Regions from separate parts of the Anoxybacillus sp. B2M1 genome, predicted to be linked through region 1. Evidence: a T-box and tRNA genes for the amino acid it is inferred to sense, from the RefSeq annotation. Region 1 holds a T-box; the other regions hold tRNA genes.
What was found. A T-box is a leader RNA that pairs with one kind of tRNA and senses whether it is charged. The one in region 1 lies ahead of GFC28_RS17050 (valine--tRNA ligase), so its partner is inferred to be a tRNA-Val.
Positions count from the first base shown of each region.

Region 2: it encodes a tRNA-Val, which carries the amino acid that the T-box ahead of GFC28_RS17050 (valine--tRNA ligase) is inferred to sense. The anticodon was not compared.
Region 3: it encodes a tRNA-Val, which carries the amino acid that the T-box ahead of GFC28_RS17050 (valine--tRNA ligase) is inferred to sense. The anticodon was not compared.

Region 1 covers NZ_CP015435.1:3,505,025-3,515,668, forward strand. The annotation lists gene GFC28_RS17020 (uroporphyrinogen-III synthase) at 1-543, shown strand, start outside; gene hemB (porphobilinogen synthase) at 562-1,539, shown strand; gene hemL (glutamate-1-semialdehyde 2,1-aminomutase) at 1,553-2,848, shown strand; gene spoVID (stage VI sporulation protein D) at 2,981-4,024, shown strand; gene ysxE (spore coat protein YsxE) at 4,108-5,163, shown strand; gene GFC28_RS17045 (hypothetical protein) at 5,110-5,298, opposite strand; T-box leader at 5,453-5,691, shown strand; gene GFC28_RS17050 (valine--tRNA ligase) at 5,744-8,386, shown strand; gene GFC28_RS17055 (bifunctional folylpolyglutamate synthase/dihydrofolate synthase) at 8,608-9,903, shown strand; gene GFC28_RS17060 (Ig-like domain-containing protein) at 9,967-10,644, shown strand, end outside.
Region 2 covers NZ_CP015435.1:2,480,487-2,491,130, reverse strand. The annotation lists rRNA gene GFC28_RS12085 (23S ribosomal RNA) at 1-1,122, shown strand, start outside; rRNA gene rrf (5S ribosomal RNA) at 1,508-1,624, shown strand; tRNA gene GFC28_RS12075 (tRNA-Asn) at 1,787-1,861, shown strand; tRNA gene GFC28_RS12070 (tRNA-Thr) at 1,863-1,935, shown strand; tRNA gene GFC28_RS12065 (tRNA-Glu) at 1,952-2,023, shown strand; tRNA gene GFC28_RS12060 (tRNA-Val) at 2,030-2,102, shown strand; tRNA gene GFC28_RS12055 (tRNA-Thr) at 2,278-2,353, shown strand; tRNA gene GFC28_RS12050 (tRNA-Tyr) at 2,364-2,448, shown strand; tRNA gene GFC28_RS12045 (tRNA-Gln) at 2,569-2,643, shown strand; tRNA gene GFC28_RS12040 (tRNA-Lys) at 2,657-2,729, shown strand; tRNA gene GFC28_RS12035 (tRNA-Gly) at 2,740-2,811, shown strand; tRNA gene GFC28_RS12030 (tRNA-Ala) at 2,836-2,908, shown strand; gene rocF (arginase) at 3,184-4,086, shown strand; gene sigW (RNA polymerase sigma factor SigW) at 4,233-4,796, shown strand; gene rsiW (anti-sigma-W factor RsiW) at 4,810-5,412, shown strand; gene cdaA (diadenylate cyclase CdaA) at 5,514-6,335, shown strand; gene GFC28_RS12005 (CdaR family protein) at 6,328-7,566, shown strand; gene glmM (phosphoglucosamine mutase) at 7,588-8,934, shown strand; gene glmS (glutamine--fructose-6-phosphate transaminase (isomerizing)) at 9,327-10,644, shown strand, end outside.
Region 3 covers NZ_CP015435.1:3,253,476-3,264,119, forward strand. The annotation lists rRNA gene GFC28_RS15830 (23S ribosomal RNA) at 1-1,225, shown strand, start outside; rRNA gene rrf (5S ribosomal RNA) at 1,606-1,722, shown strand; tRNA gene GFC28_RS15840 (tRNA-Asn) at 1,885-1,959, shown strand; tRNA gene GFC28_RS15845 (tRNA-Ser) at 1,964-2,054, shown strand; tRNA gene GFC28_RS15850 (tRNA-Glu) at 2,069-2,140, shown strand; tRNA gene GFC28_RS15855 (tRNA-Val) at 2,147-2,222, shown strand; tRNA gene GFC28_RS15860 (tRNA-Met) at 2,260-2,336, shown strand; tRNA gene GFC28_RS15865 (tRNA-Asp) at 2,349-2,424, shown strand; tRNA gene GFC28_RS15870 (tRNA-Phe) at 2,437-2,512, shown strand; tRNA gene GFC28_RS15875 (tRNA-Thr) at 2,680-2,752, shown strand; tRNA gene GFC28_RS15880 (tRNA-His) at 2,772-2,847, shown strand; tRNA gene GFC28_RS15885 (tRNA-Gly) at 3,053-3,123, shown strand; tRNA gene GFC28_RS15890 (tRNA-Ile) at 3,131-3,204, shown strand; tRNA gene GFC28_RS15895 (tRNA-Asn) at 3,472-3,546, shown strand; tRNA gene GFC28_RS15900 (tRNA-Ser) at 3,549-3,641, shown strand; tRNA gene GFC28_RS15905 (tRNA-Glu) at 3,655-3,726, shown strand; gene GFC28_RS15910 (cation diffusion facilitator family transporter) at 4,015-4,989, opposite strand; gene glgB (1,4-alpha-glucan branching enzyme) at 5,693-7,636, shown strand; gene GFC28_RS15920 (glucose-1-phosphate adenylyltransferase) at 7,587-8,750, shown strand; gene GFC28_RS15925 (GlgC family sugar phosphate nucleotidyltransferase) at 8,757-9,785, shown strand; gene glgA (glycogen synthase GlgA) at 9,782-10,644, shown strand, end outside.

The sequences.
Region 1 (10,644 bases):
TTTTCATTTATAACCGATAAGACGACGCTTCCTCATGTAGCGGTAGTCGGCAAAAAAACGGCTCACGCTTTAGAAAAAAGGGGCATTCATCCCGATATCATACCAGATCGGTTTGTTGCCGAGGGGCTGGCAGAGGCGATGAAAGCAGCGATTAAGCCCGGCGACCGAATCTTGCTTGTCAGAGGAAACCTGGCGCGACAGAAGCTGAAGGAAGAGCTGGCCGAGCTTGGAGCGGAGGTTACCGATCTCGTCGTTTATGAAACACATCTTAATGAAAGCGGCAAGGAAGAACTGTTTCATTTATTGAGCAAGCGAGCGATAGATATTATGACCTTTACAAGCTCGTCAACGGTCCAAAGTTTCATGCAAATGGTGGAAGGGGAGAACTGGCAGGAATTAATCGAATCTTGCGTTATTGCCTGCATCGGACCGATTACTAAGCATACGGCCGAACAATTCGGTTTGACGGTACATATTTGTCCTGATCAATATACAATTGATGATATGATAAAAGCGATGGAAAAATTTTTTATAAACCGTTGATTTATTGGAGGGAAAACGATGGACGCATTACAATTTCACCGCCACCGCCGTTTGCGGCAAACGGAGAATTTACGGGCGATGGTGCGAGAAACACATCTTCATGTAGAAGATTTCATTTATCCGGTTTTTGCGATCGAAGGAGAAAATGTAAAACAAGAAGTTCCATCAATGCCTGGAGTGTACCAATTTTCATTGGATCGTTTAAACGACGAAATTGCGGAAGCGGTAGAGCTTGGAATTAAATCTGTCATTATCTTCGGCATTCCGAACGAAAAAGATGAAGTAGGATCTCAAGCATATTGTGAGCATGGCATTGTGCAGAAGGCCATTCGCCAAGTAAAACAATCCTTTCCTGATCTTGTGGTAATTGCCGACACATGTTTGTGCGAATATACAAGCCACGGACATTGCGGCGTTGTCGAACAGGAGGAAGTATTGAACGACCCATCGCTTGAACTGCTTGTAAAAACAGCGGTGAGCCAAGCAAGTGCCGGGGCAGATATTATCGCGCCATCCAATATGATGGACGGCTTTGTGGCGGCCATTCGCCGTGGGCTGGATGAAGCGGGCTTTGCTCACGTGCCGATTATGTCTTATGCTGTGAAATATGCCTCTGCTTTTTATGGACCGTTTCGTGATGCCGCTAATAGCACACCGCAATTTGGAGACCGCAAGACCTATCAAATGGATCCAGCCAACAGGCTTGAAGCGTTTCGCGAAGCTGAGTCCGATGTGGCTGAAGGCGCCGATTTTATTATGGTAAAACCGGCTCTTGCCTATTTAGATATTATCCGCGATATGAAAAACCGTTTTCACCTTCCGATTGTGGCATACAATGTGAGCGGGGAGTACGCGATGATCAAAGCTGCAGCGCAAAACGGTTGGGTGAACGAAAAACAAATTGTGCTGGAAATGCTGCTTGGCATGAAGCGGGCCGGCGCTGACTTAATTTTAACTTACTTCGCAAAAGATGTAGCCCGCTGGCTCAAAGAATAGGGGGCGAAGGAAGATGAGAAGCTACGAACGTTCAAAACAGGCCTATCAAGAAGCGGTGCAGCTGCTGCCCGGAGGGGTGAACAGCCCCGTTCGCGCCTTTCGATCCGTAAACATGGACCCGATTTTCATGGCGCACGGAAAAGGCTCCAAGATTTATGATATCGATGGAAACGAATATATTGACTATGTTTTGTCATGGGGACCGCTTATTCTCGGACATGCAAATGAACGGGTGGTCGAAGCGCTGAAAAAAGTAGCGGAAAACGGTACAAGTTTTGGCGCGCCAACATTAATGGAAAATGAGCTAGCAAAGCTTGTGATCGAGCGTGTGCCATCGATAGACATTGTGCGCATGGTCAATTCCGGAACAGAAGCGACGATGAGCGCCTTGCGTCTAGCTCGTGGTTACACAGGACGAAACAAAATTCTCAAATTTGAAGGCTGTTATCATGGGCATGGCGACTCGTTATTAATCAAAGCCGGATCAGGAGTAGCGACACTTGGTTTACCTGACAGCCCGGGCGTGCCGGAATCCGTCGCGCAAAATACCATCACGGTGCCTTATAATGATTTAGAAAGCGTCCAATATGCTTTCGAACAATTTGGTGAAGACATTGCTGCGATCATTGTTGAACCGGTTGCCGGAAATATGGGAGTCGTTCCGCCGCTGCCTCGGTTTTTACAAGGATTGCGGGACATTACGAATGAATATGGGGCATTGCTTATTTTTGATGAGGTAATGACAGGTTTTCGTGTTGACTATCACTGTGCCCAAGGCTATTTTGGCATTACTCCGGATCTAACCTGTCTTGGTAAAGTCATCGGCGGCGGTCTTCCGGTTGGCGCATATGGCGGCAAAGCGGAGATCATGGAACGTATTGCTCCGAGCGGTCCGATCTATCAGGCTGGTACGTTATCGGGCAATCCGCTTGCGATGACAGCTGGATATGAAACATTAATTCAGCTCACTCCAGAAACATATGAACAATTTAAGAAAAAAGCGGATCGTTTAGAGGAAGGATTGCGAAAAGCGGCAGAAGCGTACGATATTCCTCATGCGATCAATCGCGCTGGCTCCATGATTGGCTTCTTCTTTACAAATGAAAAAGTCGTGAATTATGAAAAAGCGAAAACCTCCGATCTTGAGATGTTTGCTGCTTATTACCGCGAAATGGTTGAGCAAGGCGTATTCCTGCCACCGTCTCAATTTGAGGGCATGTTCTTATCGACTGCGCATACGGATGAAGATATTGAAAAAACGATTGAAGCAGCGGAAAAAGCGTTTGCTAAGCTGAAGGAAAAACGATAATGGAGAAAAACGGACTGTGTACTTTCGTTAGGCACAGTCCATTTTTTTATTCATATTCTTTTTTTCACGCTCATAAATTGATAATGTCATTATAAAAAAGTTTGGACGAAAGAAACGGAAGGAGGAGTACGTTTGGATCAATCATATTTGCGCTTTTCGCTTGAGGAAGCGATCTGGTTTAAAAAGGGACAGGAAGTCCAAGAGTTTCTCTCAGTGTCTTTAGATCCGGTCATTTCCGTTGACGAATACGAGCATTACATTACCATTCGCGGAGCGCTTGAACTTAGCGGAGAATATCGTATGGCAGATGATGAAGAGGGAGAAGATGTAGAATTATACGACTTTGGTACGCATCGGTTTATTCAGCACATTGAAACACGTGAAGATGGAATCACGGAGCTGTTTCATCGATTTCCTGTCGATATTACCATTCCGAAGAACCGGATTGTGAATTTGGAAGATGTTTATGTCACGATTGAATCATTTGATTATGATTTAGGGCAAGATGGCCGTCTCTCGTTAATGGCGGATATTTCGATAAGCGGAATCAGTGAAGACACGGATGATGAAGCCGAGGATGAAGATGGGGAACCATGGTTCGAGCCGTTTGAAACAGTGGCGCGCAAGGAACTTTATGATGAAGAATATGAAGATGAATATGGCCGCTTTGAATCCAGCATCCATGCGGAAAACGAAGAGAATCTCGAAAACCATGGATGGAGTAATGAAAATGCTGAACAAGACAACGAGCATTGGAATCCTATTTTCGACCAAGCTGAAGAAAATGAAGAGACAGAGCCGGAGTTTGAAAATCACGGTCCGTTGATCGCCAACAACGAAAACAATGAAGCGCCAGAGCATGAAACAAAAGTATCAATTGGAGCATCCAAGCATAAGGATCAGGAAAACCATCAAGCTGTCGAGGGCGAAGAAACAAAAAAACAGAGAAAAGAAAATGCTCTCTATTTAACACAGTTGTTTTCAAAGGATCAAGCAGAAGATTTTTCAAGACTAAAAATTTGCATTGTTCAGCAAGGCGATTCGATGGACAAGATTGCACAGCGTTACGATTTAAGCATCCAACAAATATTAAGGGCCAACCAGCTTGACTTTGAAGCTGAGCTTCGTGAAGGACAGCTATTATATATCCCCGTGCCGGCCAATAGCCGCCCGTAAGCCTAAAAATCTCCCACTTTCACGTCTTATCACAGCGAAAAAGTGGGAGATTTCTTTTCGAATGCAAGGAAAGGGGGATTTTTTTGAATACACAATTGGATGATCATGTCATTTTAAGACAATATCATTTGCAGCCTTCCCATATTGTGAATGATGGAAAGGTGAAAAAAATATATACAAATGAAGGGGTTTTTGTGCTCAAGGAAATCAAAAGCCAAAAAAGCCTTCAGGCAGTGGAGCAAGCGTATCGGTTTTACGGACCGCATATCGTGCCCATTTACGTCGCGAGAAATGGGGCGCCATTTGTCGCAGAAGCCGGCCGCTATTATTATTTAATGCCGTGGATATCTGGCGAGGAAAAGCGTGAGGAGAACCGCTTTCTTTCGTTTTTTCGCGATCTTGCGTGGCTGCATCGCCAGACGCTGCAAGAGGTTCCAATCAACCAAGAAGAAGTGAAAAAATATTACGAGGCACAGAAGCAGGAATGGGAAAAGCAGCGCTCATTTTTGCAAGCTTATGCGGAGCAATGCGAGAAAGAGTGGTATATGTCCCCCTTTCAGCTGCACTTTTGTACGTATTTTCATGAAACGATGCAGGCATACTGGTTTGCGGAGACACAGCTCGAAACTTGGTATGAACGAATAAAAGAACAAAAAAAGTGGCGGATTTCTTTCATCCATGGAAAGCCGGCGTTATCTCATTATATTCCTAACCATCATCAGGAAAAACGGTATTTTTTAAGCTGGGAACGGGCGCGCTGGGCTTCGCCGCTTGCCGATGTATGGCTATCTTTACAAGACTACGTGCGGATCGCGCCGCCAATGGATGAGAGCTGGATTCAGGGATTCAGCGAATATGAAGGACAATTGATGATTCAGGAGGAAGAGAGGGCTTTTTTTTTGAGCCACGCCGCTCCTCCGTCTCACTTCTATCGATTGATTTCCCGATATGGAGAGCAAAAGCAGGAAAAGAGCGAATATGATAGCGTTGTGCAGCTGCATCGGGAATATTGGAGAATGAAGCAGATAGAATATATCATGATGCGGCTTGTCCAGATCAATGAAAAAAAGGGGGAAGAGCAAACCCTAAATCCACTCGAGCCGGAAAGCGATCGCCAGCAAGATGAAGATCGCCAATAAGATGACATCGAAGGTCGTTGGCAAGAAAATCGTTCGAACCGCCTGAAAAATCGTAATCGGAATAATGATTTGCACACAAACGATGCGAATTTGCCGAAGCCATGGCGGCCAAGAATATGGATTAAACCTTTTCATGGATGCTCCCTCCTTTCCATCAGCCATTACTATTACAGTATGAAACCAAACGTTTTTTGTCACCGGAAATCAAAGATAAGAATAAACCGATAAAAAGATGGAAAAGATGATTGACGATGAAATTGGTTTTTCGGTAGTATGTATAGTGAACAGATGAAAAGCGAAGACAGGGAAGAGTACAACGAATAACCCTTTCAGAGAGGGAAATCAATAGCTGCGAGATTTCCTAGGACGTTATCGTTGGAAGGTCGCCCTTGAGCTGCTTCTTTGAACAGCGCTTAGCTTAGTAAAAGAAGCCGGTTGCAGCCGTTAATGCCTGAGGTGCCTAAGCGTTTTTTGGTTTGCTTAGGAAAAAAGGTGGTACCGCGAAAGAGATCTCCTTTCGTCCTTTTCGGATGAAGGGAGTTTTTTATTTTGCCAAAACATCATTAGGAGGGATAAACAGATGGATACAAAAGAGTTGACGATGCCGACGAAGTACGATCATAAAGCGGTTGAAACGAATCGCTATCAATGGTGGCTTGAAGGCAAATTTTTTGAAGCGGCTGGCGGAGAAGACAAGCAGCCGTTTACCATCGTCATTCCGCCGCCGAACGTAACAGGAAAACTGCATTTAGGACATGCGTGGGATACGACGCTGCAAGACATTATCACACGCATTAAGCGAATGCAAGGCTATGATGTGTTATGGCTTCCGGGAATGGACCATGCAGGTATTGCGACGCAGGCAAAGGTGGAAGAAAAACTGCGCAATCAGGGACTTTCTCGTTACGATTTAGGGAGAGAAAAATTTGTGGAGGAAACATGGAAGTGGAAAGAGGAATATGCGAGCCATATTCGTGCGCAATGGGCAAAATTAGGCCTTGGGCTTGATTACACACGCGAGCGCTTTACCTTAGATGAAGGGTTATCAAAGGCGGTGCGTGAAGTATTTGTGTCCCTTTACCGAAAAGGGTTGATTTATCGCGGAGAATATATTATCAACTGGGATCCAGTGACAAAAACCGCTTTATCAGATATTGAAGTGATTTACAAAGACGTGCAAGGTGCGCTCTATCATATGCGCTATCCGCTCGCCGACGGCTCAGGATATATTGAGGTAGCGACAACGCGTCCAGAAACCATGCTTGGTGACACAGCAGTGGCCGTGCATCCAGAAGATGAACGCTATCAACATTTAATTGGCAAAACGGTGATTCTGCCGATTACCGGTCGGGAAATCCCGATTATTGGCGATGAATACGTCGATATGGAGTTTGGCTCTGGAGCTGTCAAAATTACTCCTGCACATGATCCGAACGACTTTGAAATCGGCAATCGCCATAATCTGCCGCGCATTCTCGTCATGAACGAAGACGGAACAATGAACGATCACGCGATGCAGTATAAAGGATTGGACCGTTTTGAATGCCGCAAGAAAATTGTCAAGGATCTCCAAGAGCAAGGCGTCTTATTTAAAATTGAAGAGCATTTGCATTCTGTGGGCCATAGCGAGCGCAGCGGAGCTGTTGTCGAGCCGTATTTATCAACACAATGGTTCGTGAACATGAAGCCGCTTGCTGAAGCCGCGATTGAATGGCAAAAAAGAGAGGACAAAGTCAACTTTGTGCCAGAGCGATTTGAGAAAACGTATTTACATTGGATGGAAAATATCCGCGATTGGTGTATTTCACGGCAATTATGGTGGGGACACCGCATCCCGGCTTGGTATCACAAAGAAACGGGTGACATCTATGTGGATCATGAACCGCCGGCCGATATTGAAAACTGGGAACAAGATCCAGATGTATTAGATACATGGTTCAGCTCGGCATTGTGGCCATTTTCAACAATGGGCTGGCCAAATAAAGAGTCAGGTGATTATCAGCGCTACTATCCAACGGATGTGCTTGTAACAGGCTACGACATCATTTTCTTCTGGGTATCGCGCATGATTTTCCAAGCTCTTGAATTTACCGGCACTCGTCCGTTTAAAGATGTATTGATCCATGGCTTGGTACGCGATGCTCAAGGACGAAAAATGAGTAAATCGCTCGGCAATGGCGTGGACCCGATGGACGTCATCGACCAATATGGCGCTGATTCGCTGCGTTATTTCTTAGCGACAGGCAGCTCGCCGGGCCAAGACCTACGCTTCAGCACGGAAAAGGTAGAAGCAACGTGGAATTTTGCCAATAAAGTATGGAATGCTTCGCGTTTCGCCCTGATGAATATGGGCGGTTTAACGTATGAAGAGATTGATTTGGACGGTGAAAAATCCGTTGCTGATAAATGGATTTTAACTCGCTTAAATGAAACGATTGAAACGGTCACAAAGCTTGTAGAAAAATATGAGTTTGGCGAAGTCGGACGCGTTCTTTATAGCTTTATTTGGGACGATCTATGCGACTGGTACATTGAAATGGCGAAACTGCCGCTATATGGCGATGATGAAGCGGCCAAAAAAACTACTCGTTCGGTGCTTGCTTATGTACTTGATCAAACGATGCGCCTGCTGCATCCATTTATGCCGTTCATTACCGAGGAAATTTGGCAGCATTTGCCTCATGAAGGCCAATCCATTACGGTCGCATCTTGGCCAAAGGTGCGTTCTGAATGGACAGATCGTGAAGCGGCCGAAGAAATGCGTCTGCTTGTTGATATCATCCGTGCCGTGCGCAACATTCGCGCGGAAGTGAATACTCCGTTAAGCAAGCCCATTAAACTGCATATTAAAGCAAAGGATGCTGCTATTCAAGCAACGCTTGAGCGAAACCGCGCTTACATGGAACGCTTCTGCAATCCTAGCGAGCTGGTGATTGGTACAGATATAGCTGCAGCTGAAAAAGCGATGACAGCGGTCGTTACCGGCGCAGAGCTCAGCTTGCCGCTTGAGGGCCTTATCAATATTGAAGAAGAATTAAAGCGTTTAGAAAAAGAACTTGAAAAGCTCGATAAAGAGGTAGAACGGGTTCAGAAGAAACTAAGCAACGAAGGCTTCATCAGCAAAGCGCCAGCGCATGTCATTGAGGAAGAACGCAAAAAAGAACAAGACTACATGGAAAAACGCGATGCTGTGCGGGCGCGCATCGCTGAATTAAAAGGATAGACCACAAGTGTTGATGATGCATGCCCAGTCGGCAAGCGAATGGCTTGCCGACTATGGCAGAAAAGCTAGGAATTAAGCAATGTCAATAGGCTTTTATTGGATCATCAACACACCTGAGGATAGACAATAGCTGAATCGGTCATATATGATGAAGACGGGTCCATACGTAGGATTCCGTCTTCCTTTTGCTTGCCGCAAAAAATCCGTGAGGAGGAGAGAACATGATCCAAACATATGATGAGGCACTCAAATGGATTCATCAACGGTTACGCTTGGGAATTAAGCCAGGATTAAAGCGGATGGAATGGATGATGGACAAGCTTGGCCATCCAGAACGCCGAGTAAAAGCTGTTCATATTGCAGGAACAAACGGAAAAGGGTCGACGCTTTGCTATTTACGACAAATTTTACAGGAAGCGGGCTATTCAGTCGGAACGTTCACGTCTCCTTATGTTGAACAATTCAACGAACGGATAAGTGTGAACGGTCAGCCGATTTCCGATGCGGAGCTGCTTCAGCTTGCGCAAACCATCGAGCCGCTTGCTGAAGAGTTAGGGAAAACGGAGCTTGGAGAGCCGACCGAATTTGAAATCATTACAGCCATGATGTTTTATTACTTTGGCAAAGTGAACATTCAAGATGTGGTTGTGATAGAAACAGGCCTTGGAGGGCGATTCGATTCCACGAATATCATTTATCCATTGCTATCGATTATTACAAACATCGGGTATGACCATATGCATATATTAGGGGAAACGCTTGAAGCAATCGCATTTGAAAAAGCGGGCATTATCAAGCCGGGAGTTCCCGTGATCACGGCTGTTGAGCAACCAGAGGCGCTTCAGGTTATAAAAGAGAGAGCAGCTGAGGCAAAAGCGAAGGCCTATATTCTTGACCGTGATTTTGCCGCAGCAGACTTTGAGCCAATAGAGACAGGAGAGCAATTTTCCGTCGAAACACCGTTTGCCCAATATCCTCGTTTAGCAACGACGATGTTTGGAGCGCACCAAGTGAAAAATGCGGCGCTTGCCGTCATGGCCGCTGATTATTTGCGGACCTATTATTCTTTTATTATTGAAGAATCTCATATTCGCAGTGGAATTGAACAGGCGCAATGGCTGGGGCGCTTTGAAAGGATTTCTAATGAACCGCTCATGATTATTGATGGAGCTCATAATGAGGAAGGGATTCAGAGCTTGATTGAAACGGTAAAAACACATTATGCGGATAAAGCTGTGCATATCTTGTTTGCCGCTTTAACAGATAAACCGCTCAACAAAATGATTCAGCCACTTGCGAATATGGCTGCTTCGATCACGTTCACATCGTTCGATTTTCCGCGGGCAGCGACGGCTAAACAGCTCGAGGAGCTATGCTCACATCCAAATAAAGCATGTACGGAGAATTGGCAAGAATGGCTGACTGAAAAACAAGAAAAATATACAGAACAAGATCTTTTTTTAATTACGGGATCGCTTTATTATATTTCAGAAGTACGAAAGTTTTTAAAAAATTAATATATTTATAGCTATGATTGCTGTTATAATAAAGAAAATGGGACTTTGGGAGGGGGGATTGCTGTGAAAAGGTCATTTTTGGTACTTTTGTCGGTGTTGCTGCTGCTTCCGTTTTTTCCGGCAAGCTTTGTAAAACATGCTGCCGCAAGCACCAATTCGTTTGAAGTGTTGGAGATTGTAAGTCAATTATCTTCTCCATCGCCTTTACAGCAGGAAATCGGCAGTCGCCAAGATATTAACATCACGACGATGACGATGAAGCGATTTGTGGCGCTGCGCGATGAACTGGATGGCAAATACGACGCGATTGTGATTTCAAAAGGAGATTATAGTCCTGCTTCCGTCAAGTCATCACCAGACTCCAGTTCTTCGCAGCGAGCCCGTGCCCATGATACGAGAGACGTGATGAACGATATAACCAATTTACGCGCGCAGCAAATCAAACAGTTTTATATTGATAAAGGGTTGCCCGTGTTTCTGCATCAAGACGTATTCAAATATACCGACAGTAAGTTGTACCAACAGTTTAAGCAGTATCGAGCAAACACGGCCAGCAACGTGATTGTGTTCCAAAATCAAACCGGTCTCGCCAATTATTTAGCGAACCGGGCGGGCCGTCCGCGCGTCCAGGTGACAAGCGCCCCATCATCCACGCAAGTATTTAAAAAAGGAGACAGCATCACCTTTTCTTACCAGATTGTCAATTACCAACGCTTTTCAAATAAGCTGCTTACCGTTAAT
Region 2 (10,644 bases), 1.0 Mb from region 1:
TAACAAAAACACAGGTCTCTGCGAAGCCGAAAGGCGAAGTATAGGGGCTGACACCTGCCCGGTGCTGGAAGGTTAAGGGGAGCGCTTAGCTCAAAGCGAAGGTGCGAACCGAAGCCCCAGTAAACGGCGGCCGTAACTATAACGGTCCTAAGGTAGCGAAATTCCTTGTCGGGTAAGTTCCGACCCGCACGAAAGGTGTAACGACTTGGGCACTGTCTCAACGAGAGACCCGGTGAAATTATAGTACCTGTGAAGATGCAGGTTACCCGCGACAGGACGGAAAGACCCCGTGGAGCTTTACTGCAGCCTGATATTGAATTTTGGTACGTCATGTACAGGATAGGTGGGAGACAGAGAAGCCAGGACGCCAGTCTTGGCGGAGTCGCCCTTGGGATACCACCCTTGTCGTACTGAAGTTCTAACCCGCACCCCTGATCGGGGTGGGAGACCGTGTCAGGTGGGCAGTTTGACTGGGGCGGTCGCCTCCCAAAGAGTAACGGAGGCGCCCAAAGGTTCCCTCAGAATGGTTGGAAATCATTCGTAGAGTGTAAAGGCAGAAGGGAGCTTGACTGCGAGACCTACAAGTCGAGCAGGGACGAAAGTCGGGCTTAGTGATCCGGTGGTTCCGCATGGAAGGGCCATCGCTCAACGGATAAAAGCTACCCCGGGGATAACAGGCTTATCTCCCCCAAGAGTCCACATCGACGGGGAGGTTTGGCACCTCGATGTCGGCTCATCGCATCCTGGGGCTGTAGTCGGTCCCAAGGGTTGGGCTGTTCGCCCATTAAAGCGGTACGCGAGCTGGGTTCAGAACGTCGTGAGACAGTTCGGTCCCTATCCGTCGCGGGCGCAGGAAATTTGAGAGGAGCTGTCCTTAGTACGAGAGGACCGGGATGGACGCACCGCTGGTGTACCAGTTGTCCTGCCAAGGGCACCGCTGGGTAGCTATGTGCGGAAGGGATAAGCGCTGAAAGCATCTAAGCGTGAAGCCCCCCTCAAGATGAGATTTCCCATTGCATAAGCAAGTAAGATCCCTCGAAGATGACGAGGTAGATAGGTCCGAGGTGGAAGCGTGGCGACACGTGCAGCTGACGGATACTAATCGATCGAGGACTTAACCAATACGAAAAGGGGAGCAAGCTCGCTTGCATCCATAGGGCGTTTAAGCTTCTGACGGACAAGTCAGGAGACTGGGACAGAAGAAGCGGAAACGACCGTAGGATGCAGCTTGCGGAACTAGACAATACGAAAAGTGGAAGCGAGCGCTTAGCGCCGGAAGGAAAATATTCTTCCGACGAGACATGCTTGCATGTCGATGGAGGGAGATGATTTTCCACGAGGCGCTGCGAGCTGGAACTAGACAATACGAAAAGCGGAGCTAGACATCAAGAAAAGCACCGCCTATCCTTTCTTCTCTGATCTGTTATCTAGTTTTGAAAGAACCAAAAAGTTCTTGACATGGGCGAAATGCTCGTTATAATAATACTTGTCTGTTTGAAATAACAAGCCTAGTGACGATGGCGGAGAGGTCACACCCGTTCCCATCCCGAACACGGAAGTTAAGCTCTCCAGCGCCGATGGTAGTTGGGGCTAACGCCCCTGCAAGAGTAGGACGTTGCTAGGCTTTATATTAAACATATTCCGCAATAGCTCAGCGACGAGCATTTCTCCTCTGAGCAAACAGCGAGTTGCCTCGACGCATTGTGCTTCTTCGAATGTCTTGAAGAGGAAGAGGCAGTAGAAAAATACGAATAATGATTCGTTAGTTTTTGTGTTTATCCACTATTCCGCAATAGCTCAGCGGTAGAGCAACCGGCTGTTAACCGGTAGGTCGTAGGTTCGAATCCTACTTGCGGAGCCATGCTTCCATAGCTCAGTTGGTAGAGCACTTCCATGGTAAGGAAGAGGTCACCGGTTCAAGCCCGGTTGGAAGCTTGTGTTTATTATTTTTGGCCCGTTGGTCAAGTGGTTAAGACACCGCCCTTTCACGGCGGTAACACGGGTTCGAATCCCGTACGGGTCACTTTTAGGAGGATTAGCTCAGCTGGGAGAGCACTTGCCTTACAAGCAAGGGGTCGGCGGTTCGATCCCGTCATCCTCCATCATTATTTCAATGAAAACTAGTATAGGTGACGTCGGCTTAGCTCAATTGGTAGAGACGAGCGAAGCATCGGTGAAATGACTACGAGTTGCCTCGACGCATTGGACATCTTGGAATGTCTTGGAGAGGAAGAGGCACAAACTCTATCCTTTTATCGTTCGATTTCTATCTATTATGCCGGCTTAGCTCAATTGGTAGAGCAACTGACTTGTAATCAGTAGGTTGCGGGTTCAAGTCCTGCAGCCGGCACCATGATGGTCGTGGAGGGGTAGCGAAGTGGCCAAACGCGGCGGACTGTAAATCCGCTCCCTGTGGGTTCGGCGGTTCGAATCCGTCCCCCTCCACCATTCATACATAATGATGGATTGTGAAGTTATTTCGATTTGATGGAATAGCTTTTTGTATTGTTGAGTGCTCGATCATTTGTTCCAAAAAGCTTTATGAAATTTGACGTTTCATCAACATATTGGGCTATAGCCAAGCGGTAAGGCAACGGACTTTGACTCCGTGATGCGCTGGTTCGAATCCAGCTAGCCCAGCCATTGTTTTCTTAATGAGCCATTAGCTCAGCAGGTAGAGCATCTGACTTTTAATCAGAGGGTCGGAGGTTCGAGTCCTCCATGGCTCATTTTTTTATTGCGGAAGTAGTTCAGTGGTAGAACACCACCTTGCCAAGGTGGGGGTCGCGGGTTCGAGTCCCGTCTTCCGCTTATCAACATGAATCCTTTTAACGTGGGGCCTTAGCTCAGCTGGGAGAGCGCCTGCTTTGCACGCAGGAGGTCATCGGTTCGATCCCGATAGGCTCCATCATAAAAACTCCTTAAATCGACGAGATTTAAGGAGTTTTTATTTTTTTAAAAAGTAAAGGCCCAGCGACGGCAGGTTGAATCACTTTATTGAGCATCCGCGCAAGATCAAGCTTGGTTCGAGCCTTCCTCAACATGGCTTGTGCCATCTTCGCCGATCGGCGGGCGTTTTTCTTATTAATAATCGAATAAATATTCAAAAAAGTGTCAAGTTGAGTCAACGTTCAGTTATTAGATACAATAATAAATAGAATAAGGATGAAGGAGAGAGACAGCATGAAAAAAATCTCAATCATTGGTGTTCCAATGGATTTAGGACAGACTCGGCGCGGAGTAGATATGGGACCCAGCGCGATCCGATATGCTGGCGTTGTAGAAAGACTCGAACGCCTCAGCTATGACATTGAAGACTTGGGGGATATTTCAATCGGCAAACCTGAACGAATAGATGAGGAAGGAATCAAATCAAATTTGCGAAATTTGAAAGCGGTTGCTGAAGCAAATGAAAAGCTTGCTCAAGCCGTTGATGAAGTAATTAAAAAAGGACATTTTCCGCTTGTATTAGGCGGCGATCATAGCATTGCCATTGGCACCTTAGCGGGTGTCGCAAAACATTATAAAAATTTAGGCGTTATTTGGTATGATGCCCATGGTGATTTAAACACAGCTGAAACCTCCCCATCGGGTAATATTCATGGGATGCCGCTTGCGGCCAGCCTTGGATTCGGCCATCAGGCTCTAACCGGCATTGGTGGATATAGCCCGAAGGTGAAGCCAGAAAATATTGTATTGATTGGTGCAAGGGCGCTTGATGAAGGTGAAAAGCAATTTATTCGCGAAAAGGGAATTAGAGTATATACAATGCATGAAGTTGATCGTTTAGGCATGACGAAAGTAATGGAGGAAACGATTGCTTATTTAAAAGAGCGGACAGATGGCGTCCATTTATCGTTAGATTTAGATGGTTTAGATCCACATGATGCTCCGGGAGTAGGGACTCCTGTTATCGGCGGTCTGACGTATCGTGAAAGCCATTTGGCTATGGAAATGCTGGCTGAAGCACAATTGATTACTTCCGCTGAATTTGTAGAAGTAAACCCAATTTTAGATGAGAGAAATAAAACAGCATCTGTCGCCGTTGCGCTCATGGGGTCGCTGTTTGGAGAAAAACTAGTGTAGATAAGACGGGAGATGCAGACGGAAAAATCCGTCTGCTGTTTTTTTTTGTAAATATGTTAAAATAGATAGTGCGTCCAAAAGAGAAACTTTTTTCGTTTTACGAACGTATACAATTAATAGCCGCATGAGCGGGGGTATTATTGATTATGGAGATGTTTGTCAAAAAGCATATTAAAGCGATCCAAAAGGGAGACCAAAATGCCTATGCCGAGATTGTCGAGCTCTACAAAGACAGGGTCTATCGGTTATGCTATCGAATGCTAGGGAATCGTCATGAAGCGGAGGATGCTGCCCAAGAAGCTTTTATTCGGGCGTATGTCAACATCCATACGTATAACCCAGCAATGAAATTTTCTTCATGGCTTTATCGCATTGCAACGAATTTATCCATCGATAAATTGCGCAAAAAAAAGCCGGATATGTATTTGGATGAAGAAGTAAGTGGAACAGACGGTTTAACGCTATATTCTCAACTGCCTTCGAATGATGCTTCTCCGGAGGAAACAGTCGAAAGCTTAGAGCTTCAAGAGACGGTTCAAAGGGCGATTGAAAAGCTGCCTGAGAAATATCGCAGCGTTATTGTCTTAAAATATATGAATGATTTATCGTTACAGGAGATTAGTGAAATTCTTGATCTGCCTATAGGAACCGTCAAAACGAGGATTCATCGGGGAAGAGAAGCATTAAGAAAGCATTTAGGCCATTTATGAGAGGTGAACAAACATGAAATGTCCGGATCAAATCATAGAGTGGATGCATGATTATTTAGATGGCGATATTGCTCCGGATGATGAGAAGAGACTACGAGAACACTTACAACATTGCTCTGCGTGTTCTCAGCATTTCAATAGTCTGAAAAAGACGGTAGCGTTTATTCAATGTGCTTCGCCTCTTGCTCCGCCGGCGGATTTTACGGCAAATGTGATGGCAAAGCTGCCGAAAGAAAAGCAACGAGTCCGTGCAGGAAGGTGGCTGAAAAATCATCCCGTTTTGACAGCTGCTTCTTTATTTGTTGCCTTAACTATGGGAAGTCTTTTTACAACGTGGAACAAAGAGCAGCAATTTTCCGTTTCTACTAGGGAAGACGTGATCATTCATGATCATACGGTGATTGTTCCAAAAGGAGAAACGGTAGACGGCGATATCATCGTGCGAAATGGAAGCATCAAGATTGAGGGAAAAGTAAATGGGGACGTGACCGTCATTCATGGTGAAAAATATTTAGCCTCCGCTGGACAAGTAACTGGAGATGTGGAAGAAATTAATGAGATGTTTGATTGGATTTGGTATAATATAAAAAACGCAGTGAAAGCTATGCTTGAGTGAAGGCCATCTCTTTTGATGGCTTTTTTCGTCATGTGATATAATAAAGGAGTTGTTTACATAAAAAAATAAATAGGAATTAGAATGATAAAGGAAGTGTGAGAATGCCTTTTGGAGAGCTCCCGGTGTTAAGTTATCTAAGCAAAATTGTTGATATTCTTCTTGTATGGTACGTTTTTTACAAATTGATCATGATTATTCGCGGAACAAAAGCGGTCCAGCTTTTGAACGGGATTATTTTGATTATACTTGTGCGAATGGCCAGCAACTTTTTAGGCTTTAGCACATTGCAATGGTTGATGGACCGAGCATTGACATGGGGATTTTTGGCGATTATCATTATTTTCCAGCCGGAGTTAAGACGAGCGCTTGAACAATTAGGGCGCGGAAGGATATTTTCGCGAAGCAGCGTACCAGAAGAAGAAGGGAAAACGAAAGTGGTTGAAGCGATTATTAAGGCAACAGAGTATATGGCAAAACGCCGCATTGGGGCCTTAATATCCGTTGAGCGGGAAACAGGCATGGGCGACTACATTGAAACAGGAATTCCATTGAATGCGCAAATCTCCTCCGAACTGTTAATTAATATTTTTATCCCGAATACACCGCTGCATGATGGAGCTGTCATTGTCCAGAAAAATCAAGTGGCAGCGGCGGGATGCTACTTACCTTTATCAGAAAGCCCTTTTATTTCAAAAGAGTTAGGAACCCGGCACCGCGCTGCCTTAGGCATCAGTGAGGTGACCGATAGCGTGACCATTGTTGTGTCCGAAGAAACGGGGGCTGTATCGGTTACAAAAAACGGGGAACTGCATCGAGATTTGACTCCAGAGCAATTTCGTGAACTGCTCACGAAGGAGTTAGTACGGACAACGAAGACTACTTCCTCATCTCGTTGGCAATGGAGGGGGAAGAAAAGTGGATAAATTAATGAATAATCACTGGTTTATGAAAGCTTTTGCTCTGTTATTGGCGATCATGCTGTATATGTTCGTCAATATCGAGGAAAAGGAGATGAAATCAGGGGCTACGCGCAATTCGGTGGGACAGACGGATATCGAAACGGTTACAAATATTCCTGTCGTTACGTATTATGATGAAGAAAATTTAGTGGTTTCAGGTGTTCCGAAATTTGTAAGTGTAACACTGGAAGGACCGGCAAGTATTTTAAAGCCGACCGTATTGCAGCGGAATTTTGAAGTATATGTGGATTTAACGAATTTGGAGCTTGGCACTTACACCGTTCCGTTTAAATATAAAAATATCTCTGATAAGCTGACGGTCGCGATTCAGCCAGCGACGGCGAAGGTCACCATTCAAGAGAAGGTTTCTAAAGAATTTTCGGTCGATGTCGATTTTATTCATAAAAATAAAATGGCGGATGGGTATACTACCGAGCAGCCTATCGTCAAACCGGATACAGTGACCATTACGGGGGCGAAGGATTTAGTTGATCGAATAGCGCTTGTCAAAGCAAGAGTAGATTTATCCGGAGCTGCAGATATTTTACGGCAGGAATCTCGAGTGATCGCTTACGACCGTAACGGACGGGTGCTAGATGTCGATATTAATCCCTCGATTGTCGATATCACTGTACCAATTAAGAGTCCAAGCAAATCGGTTCCGCTCAGAATTAATCAAACAGGAACTTTAAAAAAGGGACTCAGTATTGCTAAAATAGAAACCGTGCCAAATGAAGTGACGATTTTCGGTCCTAAAGAGGTCATTGATCCCATTGAATTTATTGATGGCATCACCATTAATTTAAATGAAATCACAGAAAATACAACTTTAGAAGTGAAAGTTCCTTTACCTCAGGGAGTTAAAAATGTAGATCCTCAAAAAATCAAAGTGAATATACAAGTCCAGCAGGAGGAAGAAAAAACCCTTTCTGCTCTGCCTATTGATATATTGGGATTGAGCGATCAATATACCGCGCAATTTATTGATCCGGAAAATGGGACGATGGATGTTCAGCTGCAAGGTGCGGCGAGTGTGCTGGATCACATTCAGCCAGATGATATCCAGCTTTATGTCAATGCCAATGAATTAGGAGCCGGTGAACACGATGTAGAAGTAGAGGTTAATGGGCCAGAAAATATTAAATGGAATTTGCCTAAAAATAAAGCAAAGATACGAATCATCCAGCGATCATGAGATAAAGGGGAGATATGCATAATGGGTAAATATTTTGGCACTGATGGTGTACGCGGAGTGGCGAATAGTGAGCTGACACCAGAATTAGCGTTTAAAATAGGACGCTGCGGCGGCTATATCTTAACAAAAGATAAAGAGCGGCCAAAGGTGTTAATTGGCCGTGATACACGCATCTCAGGACATATGCTTGAAGGGGCGCTTGTTGCCGGATTGCTTTCAATCGGTGCAGAAGTTATGCGCCTCGGCGTCATTTCAACACCAGGAGTGGCCTATTTAACAAAAGCATTGGGCGCTCAAGCGGGAATTATGATCTCCGCATCGCATAATCCAGTTCAAGATAATGGAATTAAGTTTTTTGGGCCCGATGGATTTAAGCTTTCAGATGAGCAGGAACAAGAAATTGAGCAACTGTTGGACAGTGCTGAGGATACACTGCCTAGACCGACAGGAAAAGAGTTAGGTCAAGTTAACGATTATTTTGAAGGTGGACAAAAATACTTACAGTATTTAAAGCAAACAGTCGATGAAGATTTTTCCGGGCTTCGTATTGCGCTTGACTGCGCGCATGGAGCCACTTCTTCATTAGCAACCCATCTTTTTGCAGATTTGGAGGCAGATGTATTGACGATGGGAGCTTCGCCGAACGGCATTAATATTAATGACGGGGTTGGTTCTACGCATCCAGAGGCGCTGGCTGAATTTGTGAGAGAGAAAGAAGCAGATGTTGGGCTGGCGTTTGATGGAGACGGAGATCGTTTAATTGCGATTGATGAGCATGGGAATGTCGTGGATGGCGATCAAATTATGTACATTTGCGCAAAATTTTTAAAAGAACAAGGACGTTTAAAGCATCAAACAGTCGTATCGACCGTGATGAGCAATCTTGGGTTTTATAAGGCATTAGATGAACATGAAATAAAAAGCGTGCAGACGGCCGTCGGCGACCGCTACGTTGTAGAAGAAATGAAGAAACACGGATACAACCTTGGCGGTGAACAATCAGGACATATTATTTTTCTTGATTACAATACAACAGGAGACGGATTATTGACGGCATTACAGCTTGTAAACATTATGAAGGCCACGAAAAAATCTCTTTCTGAGCTGGCGAGCGAGATGTCAAAATACCCTCAGCTGCTTGTCAATGTGAAAGTAACGGACAAACATCAAGTGATGGAGAATGAAAAGGTAAAGGCTATCATTCAAGAGGTAGAAAATGAAATGCATGGCAATGGACGAATTCTTGTCCGCCCATCCGGCACAGAACCGCTTGTTCGCGTCATGGCAGAAGCGCCGACGAAAGAAGCGTGTCAAAGCTATGTAGCTCGTATTGTTCAGGTGATTCAAGCTGAAATGGGAGCTGAATAATGGCCCTTTTTGGTAGACATCCTATGCATAAATGGAACGCTTTATTCCATTTATGCATATTTTATGTTGTAAAGGATATTACAGTTGACGTCTTTAGGGCGTTTCCTGTAATATTAATTTTGTTGTCATTCACATATAGAAAGGTGGGTAGAAGAAGCTTTCATGAAGAAGCGCCTGGACTAAGCGATGATCGGATAACCGCTTAGTTGACGAGGAGGAGGTTGATCGAATGCTCGGCGGATGCCTCCCGGCTGGTGCGATTGCAGCCGCAAACTTTTCCTTAAAACAAAGAGGCGACTCTTTGCACAAAGGGAAAAGTCCAATCGTTTAATCAAAGAAAAGGGGCAAGAAAGGCCCCTGCTTGCCCCTTGAAAATAGGGAGGAAAACAAATATGTGTGGAATTGTTGGATATATTGGACAACAGGATTCAAAAGAGATTTTATTGCGCGGACTGGAAAAACTAGAATATCGCGGTTATGATTCAGCTGGAATTGCGGTGTTAAACGAAGATGGCGTGCATGTTTTTAAAGAAAAAGGCCGCATTGCTGATTTGCGGCAAACGGTTGATCTCAATGTACAAGCACCGCTCGGCATTGGCCATACCCGCTGGGCGACACATGGGGTGCCAAGCCGTACGAACGCTCACCCGCATCAAAGCGCTTCTGGACGTTTTACGTTAGTGCATAATGGAGTCATTGAGAACTACGCATTATTACAGCGTGATCATTTGCAGAATGTACAGTTCCAAAGCGAAACGGATACAGAAGTGGTTGTTCAGTTGGTTGAAAAATTTGTGAATGATGGATTCGAAGCGGAAGAAGCATTTCGCAAAACATTAACACTTTTAAAGGGATCGTATGCGATTGCTCTCATCGATGCAGAAGATCCAGAGGTGATTTATGTAGCGAAAAATAAAAGCCCATTGCTTGTCGGCCTTGGGGACGGATTTAATGTCGTAGCCAGCGATGCTATGGCGATGCTGCAAGTGACAAACCAATACGTCGAATTAATGGATCAAGAAATGGTGATTGTCAAGCGGAATGCGGTCACGATTAAAAAATTGGACGGTCAAGAGGTGGCACGCTCTCCATATACTGCGCAATTGGATGCAAGCGATATTGAAAAAGGAACCTATCCGCATTATATGTTAAAGGAAATTGACGAGCAGCCGCTTGTGATGCGCCGTATTATTCAAAAATATCAAGATGCGTCAGGTGTTTTAACCATTGATAAAGACATTGTCAATGCGGTACTCGAAGCGGACCGCCTCTATATTATTGCGTGCGGCACAAGTTATCACGCGGGCTTAGTCGGCAAACAATTGCTTGAAAAATGGGCGAACATTCCGGTTGAAGTGCATATTGCTAGCGAATTTTCATACAATATGCCATTGTTATCGAAAAAGCCTCTATTTATTTACATTTCACAAAGCGGCGAAACAGCAGACAGCCGCGCTGTACTTGTTCAAACGAAAAAACTTGGCTATAAAGCGTTGACGATCACCAATGTACCTGGTTCTACATTATCACGCGAAGCAGACTATACACTATTGCTTCATGCTGGTCCAGAAATTGCGGTTGCCTCGACAAAAGCCTATACGGCTCAAATTGCCGTTCTTGCGATTTTAGCAACAGTCGCAGCAAAAGCTAAAGGCATTGCGCTCGATTTTAGCTTGGTGAAAGAGCTTGGCATCATCGCAAATGTCATGG
Region 3 (10,644 bases), 250 kb from region 1:
CGTTAAGGAACTCGGCAAAATGACCCCGTAACTTCGGGAGAAGGGGTGCTCTCTTGGGTGTTGAGCCCGAGAGAGCCGCAGTGAAAAGGCCCAAGCGACTGTTTAACAAAAACACAGGTCTCTGCGAAGCCGAAAGGCGAAGTATAGGGGCTGACACCTGCCCGGTGCTGGAAGGTTAAGGGGAGCGCTTAGCTCAAAGCGAAGGTGCGAACCGAAGCCCCAGTAAACGGCGGCCGTAACTATAACGGTCCTAAGGTAGCGAAATTCCTTGTCGGGTAAGTTCCGACCCGCACGAAAGGTGTAACGACTTGGGCACTGTCTCAACGAGAGACCCGGTGAAATTATAGTACCTGTGAAGATGCAGGTTACCCGCGACAGGACGGAAAGACCCCGTGGAGCTTTACTGCAGCCTGATATTGAATTTTGGTACGTCATGTACAGGATAGGTGGGAGACAGAGAAGCCAGGACGCCAGTCTTGGCGGAGTCGCCCTTGGGATACCACCCTTGTCGTACTGAAGTTCTAACCCGCACCCCTGATCGGGGTGGGAGACCGTGTCAGGTGGGCAGTTTGACTGGGGCGGTCGCCTCCCAAAGAGTAACGGAGGCGCCCAAAGGTTCCCTCAGAATGGTTGGAAATCATTCGTAGAGTGTAAAGGCAGAAGGGAGCTTGACTGCGAGACCTACAAGTCGAGCAGGGACGAAAGTCGGGCTTAGTGATCCGGTGGTTCCGCATGGAAGGGCCATCGCTCAACGGATAAAAGCTACCCCGGGGATAACAGGCTTATCTCCCCCAAGAGTCCACATCGACGGGGAGGTTTGGCACCTCGATGTCGGCTCATCGCATCCTGGGGCTGTAGTCGGTCCCAAGGGTTGGGCTGTTCGCCCATTAAAGCGGTACGCGAGCTGGGTTCAGAACGTCGTGAGACAGTTCGGTCCCTATCCGTCGCGGGCGCAGGAAATTTGAGAGGAGCTGTCCTTAGTACGAGAGGACCGGGATGGACGCACCGCTGGTGTACCAGTTGTCCTGCCAAGGGCACCGCTGGGTAGCTATGTGCGGAAGGGATAAGCGCTGAAAGCATCTAAGCGTGAAGCCCCCCTCAAGATGAGATTTCCCATTGCATAAGCAAGTAAGATCCCTCGAAGATGACGAGGTAGATAGGTCCGAGGTGGAAGCGTGGCGACACGTGCAGCTGACGGATACTAATCGATCGAGGACTTAACCAATACGAAAAGGGGAGCAAGCTCGCTTGCATCCATAGGGCGTTCAAGCTTCTGACGGACAAGTCAGGAGACTTGGACAGAAGAAGCGGAAACGACCGTAGGATGCAGCTTGCGGAACTAGACAATACGAAAAGTGGAAGCGAGCGCTTAGCGCCGGAAGGAAAATGTTCTTCCGACGAGACATGCTTGCATGTCGATGGAGGAAGGTGATTTTCCACGAGGCGCTGCGAGCTGGAACTAGACAATACGAAAAGTGGAGCAAGACATCAAGAAAAGCATCGCCTATCCTTTCTGATCTGTTATCTAGTTTTGAAGGAACCAAAAAGTTCTTGACATGGGCGAAATGCTCGTTATAATAATACTTGTCTGTTTGAAATAACAAGCCTAGTGGCGATGGCGGAGAGGTCACACCCGTTCTCATCCCGAACACGGAAGTTAAGCTCTCCAGCGCCGATGGTAGTTGGGGCTAACGCCCCTGCAAGAGTAGGACGTTGCTAGGCTTTATATTAAACATATTCCGCAATCGCTCAGCGACGAGCATTTCCTCTCTGAGCAAACAGCGAGTTGCCTCGACGCATTGTGCTTCTTCGAATGTCTTGAAGAGGAAGAGGCAGTAGAAAAATACAAATAATGATTCGTTAGTTTTTGTGTTTATCTACTATTCCGCAATAGCTCAGCGGTAGAGCAACCGGCTGTTAACCGGTAGGTCGTAGGTTCGAATCCTACTTGCGGAGCCATTTTGGAGAGCTGTCCGAGTGGTCGAAGGAGCACGATTGGAAATCGTGTAGACGTTAACAGCGTCTCAAGGGTTCGAATCCCTTGCTCTCCGCCACTATTTCATGTAATGGCCCGTTGGTCAAGTGGTTAAGACACCGCCCTTTCACGGCGGTAACACGGGTTCGAATCCCGTACGGGTCACTTTTGGGAGGATTAGCTCAGCTGGGAGAGCACTTGCCTTACAAGCAAGGGGTCGGCGGTTCGATCCCGTCATCCTCCACCATACATACTATTGATTGAAAAAAATATAATTTTGTCATCGCGGGGTGGAGCAGCCTGGTAGCTCGTCGGGCTCATAACCCGAAGGTCGCAGGTTCAAATCCTGCCCCCGCAACCAAATAAAACGGTTGGTCCCGTAGTGTAGTGGTTAACATGCCTGCCTGTCACGCAGGAGATCGCGGGTTCGAGTCCCGTCGGGACCGCCATAGAATATGTATGGCTCGGTAGCTCAGTCGGTAGAGCAAAGGACTGAAAATCCTTGTGTCGGCGGTTCGATTCCGTCCCGAGCCACCATTTATTTTATCCAATGCATCTATGAATGCCGGCTTAGCTCAATTGGTAGAGACGAGCGAAGCATCGGTGAAATGACTGCGAGTTGCCTCGACGCATTGGACATCTTGAAATGTCTTGAAGAGGAAGAGGCACAGAACATGTGTTTTATGGTTAGTTCTATAGATAAAGCCGGCTTAGCTCAATTGGTAGAGCAACTGACTTGTAATCAGTAGGTTGCGGGTTCAAGTCCTGCAGCCGGCATCGATTTATTAAAGTAATGGCGGCTATGGCGAAGTGGTTAACGCACCAGATTGTGGCTCTGGCATTCGTGGGTTCGATTCCCACTAGTCGCCCCATACATATTATCCCAAGACATTTGTGATAAAAGATTTGATAATCGCGCGGATGTAGTTTAATGGTAAAACCTCAGCCACGAGCGATACATCATTGAATAGGCGACGAGTTGCCTCGACGCACAAAGCATCTTAGAATGAACTGGTAGAGGAAGAGGCATGGTATATCGGGACACTAGAAATTTGTAATAAAAAATTTGATAATTATGCGGGTGTAGTTTAGTGGTAAAACCTCAGCCTTCCAAGCTGATGTCGTGGGTTCGATTCCCATCACCCGCTTGTATACGGGCCTATAGCTCAGCTGGTTAGAGCGCACGCCTGATAAGCGTGAGGTCGGTGGTTCAAGTCCACTTAGGCCCATCTTTCTTTTTGTAAAGCGTTTTCTTTGCATAAAGTTTGGTGACATGTGTTGCCCATCTATAGGTGTTCTGTGAATTTCTTCTATAACATTGGTCAGTTAGCTTTTGTTTTCATCTACTATTCCGCAATCGCTCAGCGACGAGCATTTCCTCTCTGAGCAAACAGCGAGTTGCCTCGACGCATTGTACTTCTTCGAATGTCTTGAAGAGGAAGAGGCAGTAGAAAAATACGAATAATGATTCGTTAGTTTTTGTGTTTATCCACTATTCCGCAATAGCTCAGCGGTAGAGCAACCGGCTGTTAACCGGTAGGTCGTAGGTTCGAATCCTACTTGCGGAGCCATTGGAGAAGTACCCAAGTGGCTGAAGGGGACGGTTTGCTAAACCGTTAGGTCGCGTTTTTGCGGCGCGCGGGTTCAAATCCCGCCTTCTCCGCCACTGCTGAATGCAAGGCCCGTTGGTCAAGTGGTTAAGACACCGCCCTTTCACGGCGGTAACACGGGTTCGAATCCCGTACGGGTCATAAGTAAAAACCCTATGCACGAGAGCATAGGGTTTTTACTTTACTATAAAGTTAACATGATAAACTACATCATACGCCTCAAAAATATTCGTCCTTCCAATTATTTTAGAGAAAAAATTTATAAAAAAACTTGATCTATATAATATTGTGCATTTCTGTTTTTGATTATTCCGAATTTTTAACTTGACAAAATGTCAAATGTAAATGAATAATAAATACAAAGAAAGGCCGACCATAAAAACAGATAGGTCGGCATAATTTTTCTACTCATGTTCATATTCCCTAAACTCAAAATGATTGGTTAGGGCTACTCGGCTTTTTTGATGCTTTGTTTTTTTGCCGAAGGAATTTTTCTCCGTACTCTCCATGATCATGAAAGTAAGCATGTTCAATTTGAATCGTGGAATGTTTAATTCCATATTTCCTTTCCAGCATTTCATTAATGGCTAAAATAACACAGAATGGCTGAATGTGTTCATTGATAAATACGTGAGCAGTTAAGGAATAATGGTCGGAAGAAATCGCCCAAATGTGCATGTCATGTACATCTTCTACCCCTTTAATACCGCTAATGTCAGAGCGTATTTGTTCAAGATCAAACTGCGATGGAACAGAATCCATAAGAATAAAGTACGATTCGCGGATGATTTTTGCTCCTCCTGTAAAAATAATTCCTCCTATAATCATACTAATCAATGGATCTATTAAGGCAAATTCCGTGAAATAGATGATAATAGCTGAAGCGATAACTCCGATTGAACTCAAAAGATCGCCGATAAAATGCCATAAAGCGCTTTTCACATTTAAATTTTCCTCTTCTTTTGTGCTTCTGCTAAGGACGATTGTTAAGATAAGATTAACGATCAGCCCAATTGTAGCAATTGTAAGCATCAGCTGAAAATGAACAGGCTCAGGATGAATGAACCGTCGAATTCCTTCGATAAAGATGCCAATAGCAATCATTGCAAGTGTCAATCCGTTTAAAAAGGAAGCAATAATCTCAAATCGCAAATATCCAAACGTAAATGTTTTATTAGGCTGCCGCGATGCGAGATACAGAGCAACCATACTCAAAATGAGCGCCAGCACATCTGAGGCCATATGTGCTGAATCAGAAAGAAGTGCAAGCGAATTAGATAAAACTCCGCCAATGACTTCAACAAGGGCAAAAAACAGCGTGAGGGAAAGGGTAATCCATAATGTTCGTTTTGATTTGTTTTGTTCTTTGACATGAGGCAGGTGATGATAGTCAGAGTAACTCATAGCACACCTCTTTTTTATAATAATTATCATTAGATATTTATTATAAATTATATGCCGTAAACAAGCAATTTGCAAATCATAGCTTTGTACCATTTTTGAAAGCTTCTTATCTTAATCTTTCATAATATAGCCGCTTGTTCTCCGAGAGTGGCAAATGCCTTATTGTGTCCATCCTATAAGAGAGAGGGCATATAGCTGGAAATTGCGCGAGATAAGGGAATGTTTATCAGTCAATCATAATAAATATAGCTTGAAGATTGAGCAAAGCGACTCTAGAAAAGAATATGACGGATGTGTGCACAGAGGTTTGTAGCCTATCTTTCATCACATAAACGCGTGGCAAAGCAACAAATTGTTCGTGAATCTAATGGTTTAGCCTGAAAAATAATATTGTTTGTGCATCCAATGATCGAAAAAGGAAAAGCAGAGGCCAAAGAGAAATTCTTCATCCTCTTTTTGTATGAAATTTCCTGGTGATAATTGTCACAAAATATAAACACATTTTATCAAGGAATTTATAAATCAATGTCGAATCTAATTAAATATGGATAAGCCAATAAATGAAGCAGTGTATGGCGTTGGACAATGGAAAAAAGAAGATGTTGGCTCAGAAGAAAAAAACAAACTGCTTCATATTCCATTTAACATGGAGCAATAGGATCGTAATGAAATATTGGCAAAATAAAAAAATTATAGTGAAAGGATGAGATGCTCGTTGATAGCAACAAATCCGACAGATTTTGAGGTTCATTTGTTTCATGAAGGAAGCTTATATAAAAGCTATAAAATGCTTGGCGCTCATATCGTAAGAAATGAAGGGGTGATTGGAACAAGATTTAGTGTATGGGCTCCTCATGCGCGTGCTGTGCGACTTGTAGGGAGCTTTAACAACTGGAACGGGAAAGATCACCCGCTTACCAAAATAAACGATCAAGGCGTATGGACCATATTTATCCCTGAAAATTTAGAGGGACACTTATATAAATATGAAATTTTTACGGAAAATGAGCAAGTACTCCTTAAAGCTGATCCATATGCATTTTATTCCGAACTTCGTCCTCGTACGGCCTCTATTGTATATTCATTAGATGGATATCATTGGAATGATAAAGCGTGGCAGCGAAAGAAACGCCGCAAACCAGCTTACGATCAACCGTTATTCATTTATGAAGTTCATTTAGGTTCGTGGAAAAAGAAGGAAGATGGAAGCTTTTACTCCTATCAAGAGCTAGCAGAAGAACTAATCCCTTATGTAGTGCAAAATGGGTTTACTCACATTGAACTGCTTCCCTTAATTGAGCATCCGCTCGATCGCTCATGGGGATATCAAGGAACAGGATATTATTCCGCTACAAGCCGCTATGGAACTCCACATGATTTCATGTTTTTTATTGATCAGTGCCATCAAGCTGGAATAGGAGTGATTTTAGACTGGGTCCCTGGTCATTTTTGTAAAGATGCACATGGCCTATACATGTTTGATGGAGCCCCGACATATGAATATGTCAATATACAGGATCGTGAGAATCCGGTGTGGGGGACAGCCAATTTTGATCTAGGGAAGCCTGAGGTTCGAAGCTTTCTCATCTCGAATGCATTATTTTGGATGGAATATTTCCATATTGACGGCTTTCGCGTTGATGCAGTAGCTAATATGCTTTATTGGCCCAACAGTCATGTCCTTCATAAAAACCCCTACGCCGTGGAATTTTTGCAGAAACTAAATGAAGCTGTCTTTTCCTATGATCCTTCATTGTTAATGATTGCTGAAGATTCTACAGATTGGCCGAAGGTGACTGCGCCGACTTATGAAGGAGGCTTAGGGTTTAATTATAAATGGAATATGGGCTGGATGAACGACATTCTGACCTATATGGAGGCGGCTCCCGAACATCGTAAATATCTGCATAATAAAGTTACTTTTTCCTTGGTATACGCATACTCAGAAAATTTTATTTTGCCCTTTTCCCATGATGAGGTAGTGCACGGAAAAAAATCATTATTAAATAAAATGCCTGGCGAATATGAGCAGAAATTTGCGCAACTGCGATTATTATATGGGTATTTAGTTACTCATCCTGGAAAAAAATTATTGTTTATGGGAGGGGAATTCGGCCAATTTGATGAATGGAAAGATTTGGAACAACTTGATTGGATGTTATTTGATTTTGAGATGCATAGAAAAATGAGTGTGTATGTGAAAGACTTAATAAAGTTTTACAAACGTCATAAGCCTCTTTATGAACTGGATCATTCGCCAGAAGGGTTCGAATGGATTGATGTGCATAACGCTGAACAGAGCATCTTTTCGTTTGTTCGAAAAAGCAACAAAGAGAATGATATATTAGTTGTCGTTTGTAACTTTACTGGAACGGCATACCATGATTACAAGGTAGGCGTTCCGCTGCTCGCCACGTATAAGGAAGCTTTTAACAGCGACGCTTCCCTATATGGAGGATGTGGTTATATTAATAAAAAACCGATGACTGCTCTCGAAGAGCCGTTTCATGGAAAGCCATACCACATCGAAATGACTATCCCACCTTTTGGAATTTCTGTGTTGCGCCCAATGAAAAAACGAGGGGAGAGAAGTATAGATGGTGAAGAAAAGATGCGTCGCCATGTTGTTGGCCGGCGGACAAGGTAGTCGATTAAATTCATTGACCAAACAGCTAGCCAAACCAGCCGTTCCGTTTGGAGGAAAATATCGAATCATTGATTTTACGCTAAGCAACTGCTCCAATTCCGGTATTGATACGGTAGGAATATTGACTCAATATCAGCCGCTTCTTCTACACTCATATATTGGTATTGGCAGCGCTTGGGATTTAGATCGAAGAAATGGAGGAGTGACCGTTTTACCCCCGTATTCTGAATCATCTGGGGTAAAATGGTATGAAGGAACAGCGCACGCCATTTATCAAAACATGAACTATATTGAGCAGTATGATCCGGAATATGTATTGATTCTTTCAGGTGACCACATTTATAAGATGAATTACGCCAAAATGCTGGATTATCATATCGCCAAAAATGCGGATGTGACGATTTCTGTTATTGAAGTGCCTTGGGCCGAAGCGAGTCGATTTGGTATCATGAACACAGACAAAGAAATGCGGATTGTAGAGTTTGAAGAAAAACCGTCTGCCCCAAAAAACAACCTCGCTTCTATGGGAATTTATATTTTTAATTGGAGTGTTTTAAAGGAATACTTGCAAATCGACAATGAAAATCCGAGTTCAAGTCATGACTTTGGTAAAGATGTGATTCCGCTATTATTGAAAGAAAAGAAACAGCTTATGGCTTATCCATTTAAAGGATATTGGAAGGATGTCGGAACAGTGAAAAGCCTGTGGGAGGCAAATATGGATTTATTAGATCCAGAATGTGAATTAAATTTGTTTGATCAATCATGGAAGATCTATTCCGTTAATCCAAATCAACCTCCTCAGTATATCTCTCCAGATGCAATAGTGATTAACTCGCTGGTGAATGAAGGATGCATTATTGAGGGAACCATTGACCATTCCGTTGTTTTTCAGGGAGTTTATGTTCAAAAGGGAGCGATTGTGAGAGACTGTGTCATTATGCCGGATGTAGTGATTGGTGAAAATGCCTATATTGAAAGAGCTATTGTACCGTCAGAGCTCGAGATCCCGCCGGGAATGGTCATTCGCCCGTCTGCATTTGATGATGAGATTTTTCTTGTTACACAAGAATGGTTGCAGGCACAGAGCGCAGAAATCGTTGAGAAAGGATGAACAGCGATGAATAAAACGATGTTAGGGGTAATAGATGACACAAGGTATATGGAGTCGCTATATGAGCTGACGCTGCATCGTTCCATTGCAGCAATTCCATTTGCAGGAAGATACCGCTTAATAGATTTTGTCCTATCAAACATGGTGAACTCAGGTATGCAAAGCATCGCTATTTTCCCAAAGTATCACTATCGATCATTGATGGATCATTTAGGTTCAGGGAAAAATTGGGATTTGAGTCGAAAACGAGATGGGCTCTTTTTCTTTCCTTCCTCAGATTTAAATATTCCGGCTCATCATTTAGGGGCTTTTCAACATTTTGAACAGCATATTGACTACTTTTTACGCAGCAAACAAAAGTATGCGCTCATTTGCAATAGCTATACCGTTTGCAATATTGACTATGAGGCTGTGTTAAAGCGTCATATCGATAATCAGTGCGATATTACAGAAATACGTCATCAAGGCCGTTCGCTTGGAATGTTCGTGTTAGAAACCTCTCTCCTTCTGGATTTAATTGCGAACCGAATTCATACAGGCTACAATAGCATCATCGATGTTGTCCACGATCATCTTCATCAATTGAAAATATGTGATTATGAGCATTATGGATATGTGGCTGTCATTGACTCTATCGAAAGCTATTTTCGTCATAGCTTAGAGCTGCTTAATCCAACCATTTGGAATCAGCTATTTGTTAAATCGCGTCCTATTTATACAAAAGTGAAGGATGCGCCGCCTACTAAATATACAGAAAATGCTGTTGTCAAAAATTCAATAGTGGCTAATGGATGCATGATCGAAGGACATGTTGAAAACAGCATTATTTTTCGAGCAGTAAAAATAGAAAAGGGGACGGTTGTTAAAAACAGTATTATTATGCAAAAAAGCCATATAGGTGAACAATGCGAGCTGAATTCTGTTATTGTGGATAAAGATGTGAAGGTTGAAAATGGCGTTAAGATCGTAGGTTCGGAGCAGCATCCATTTGTTGTTCGTAAAGGAACTGTACAAGGAGAGTTGATGAATCAGTGAAAATTTTGTTTGTTGTGTCAGAATGCGTACCCTTTGTGAAGTCGGGCGGTTTGGCAGATGTAGCTGGCGCGTTGCCGAAAGAACTCAAACGATTAGGCACAGATATCCGTGTGATGCTTCCTAAATATGGAATGATTTCGGAAGAATTTAAAAAGCAAATGAAAAAGGTCGCGGAGCTGGTTGTTCGAGTCGGCTGGCGCCGTCAATATTGCGGAGTTGAAATGCTGGAATACGAAGGAGTTGTCTATTATTTTATCGACAACGAATACTATTTTAAACGTGATAGTTTATATGGCCATTATGACGACGGAGAACGATTTTCCTATTTCTGTCGAGCTGTTTTAGATGCACTTCCTGCTATTTCCTTCCAGCCGCAAATTATTCATTGCCATGATTGGCATACAGGGATGATTCCATTTTTATTGCGGGAAGAGTATAAAAACAATTCGTTTTATGGAAATATCCGCACGGTATTTACGATTCATAATTTACAGTTTCAAGGGGTTTTCCCTCGCAGCATTTTAGAGGATTTGCTTAATTTGAGCAGTGAGCGCTATTTTACGATTGATTATTTAGAGTTTTATGGGAACGTCAGCTTTATGAAAGCAGCTCTTGTGTCTGCAGATATGATTACGACTGTTAGTCCCACCTACAAAGAAGAAATTCAAACGGAATATTACGGAGAAAAGCTCGATGGGCTTCTGCGAGCTCGCCGACGTGATCTTTTCGGCATATTAAACGGAATTGATGATGAAATATACAATCCAAAAAAAGACCAGCACATTGCGATTCCATATGATCAGTTCACGATTGCGCGCAAAGAAATTAATAAGCAAGCGCTCAGGCAAAAATTCGGTTT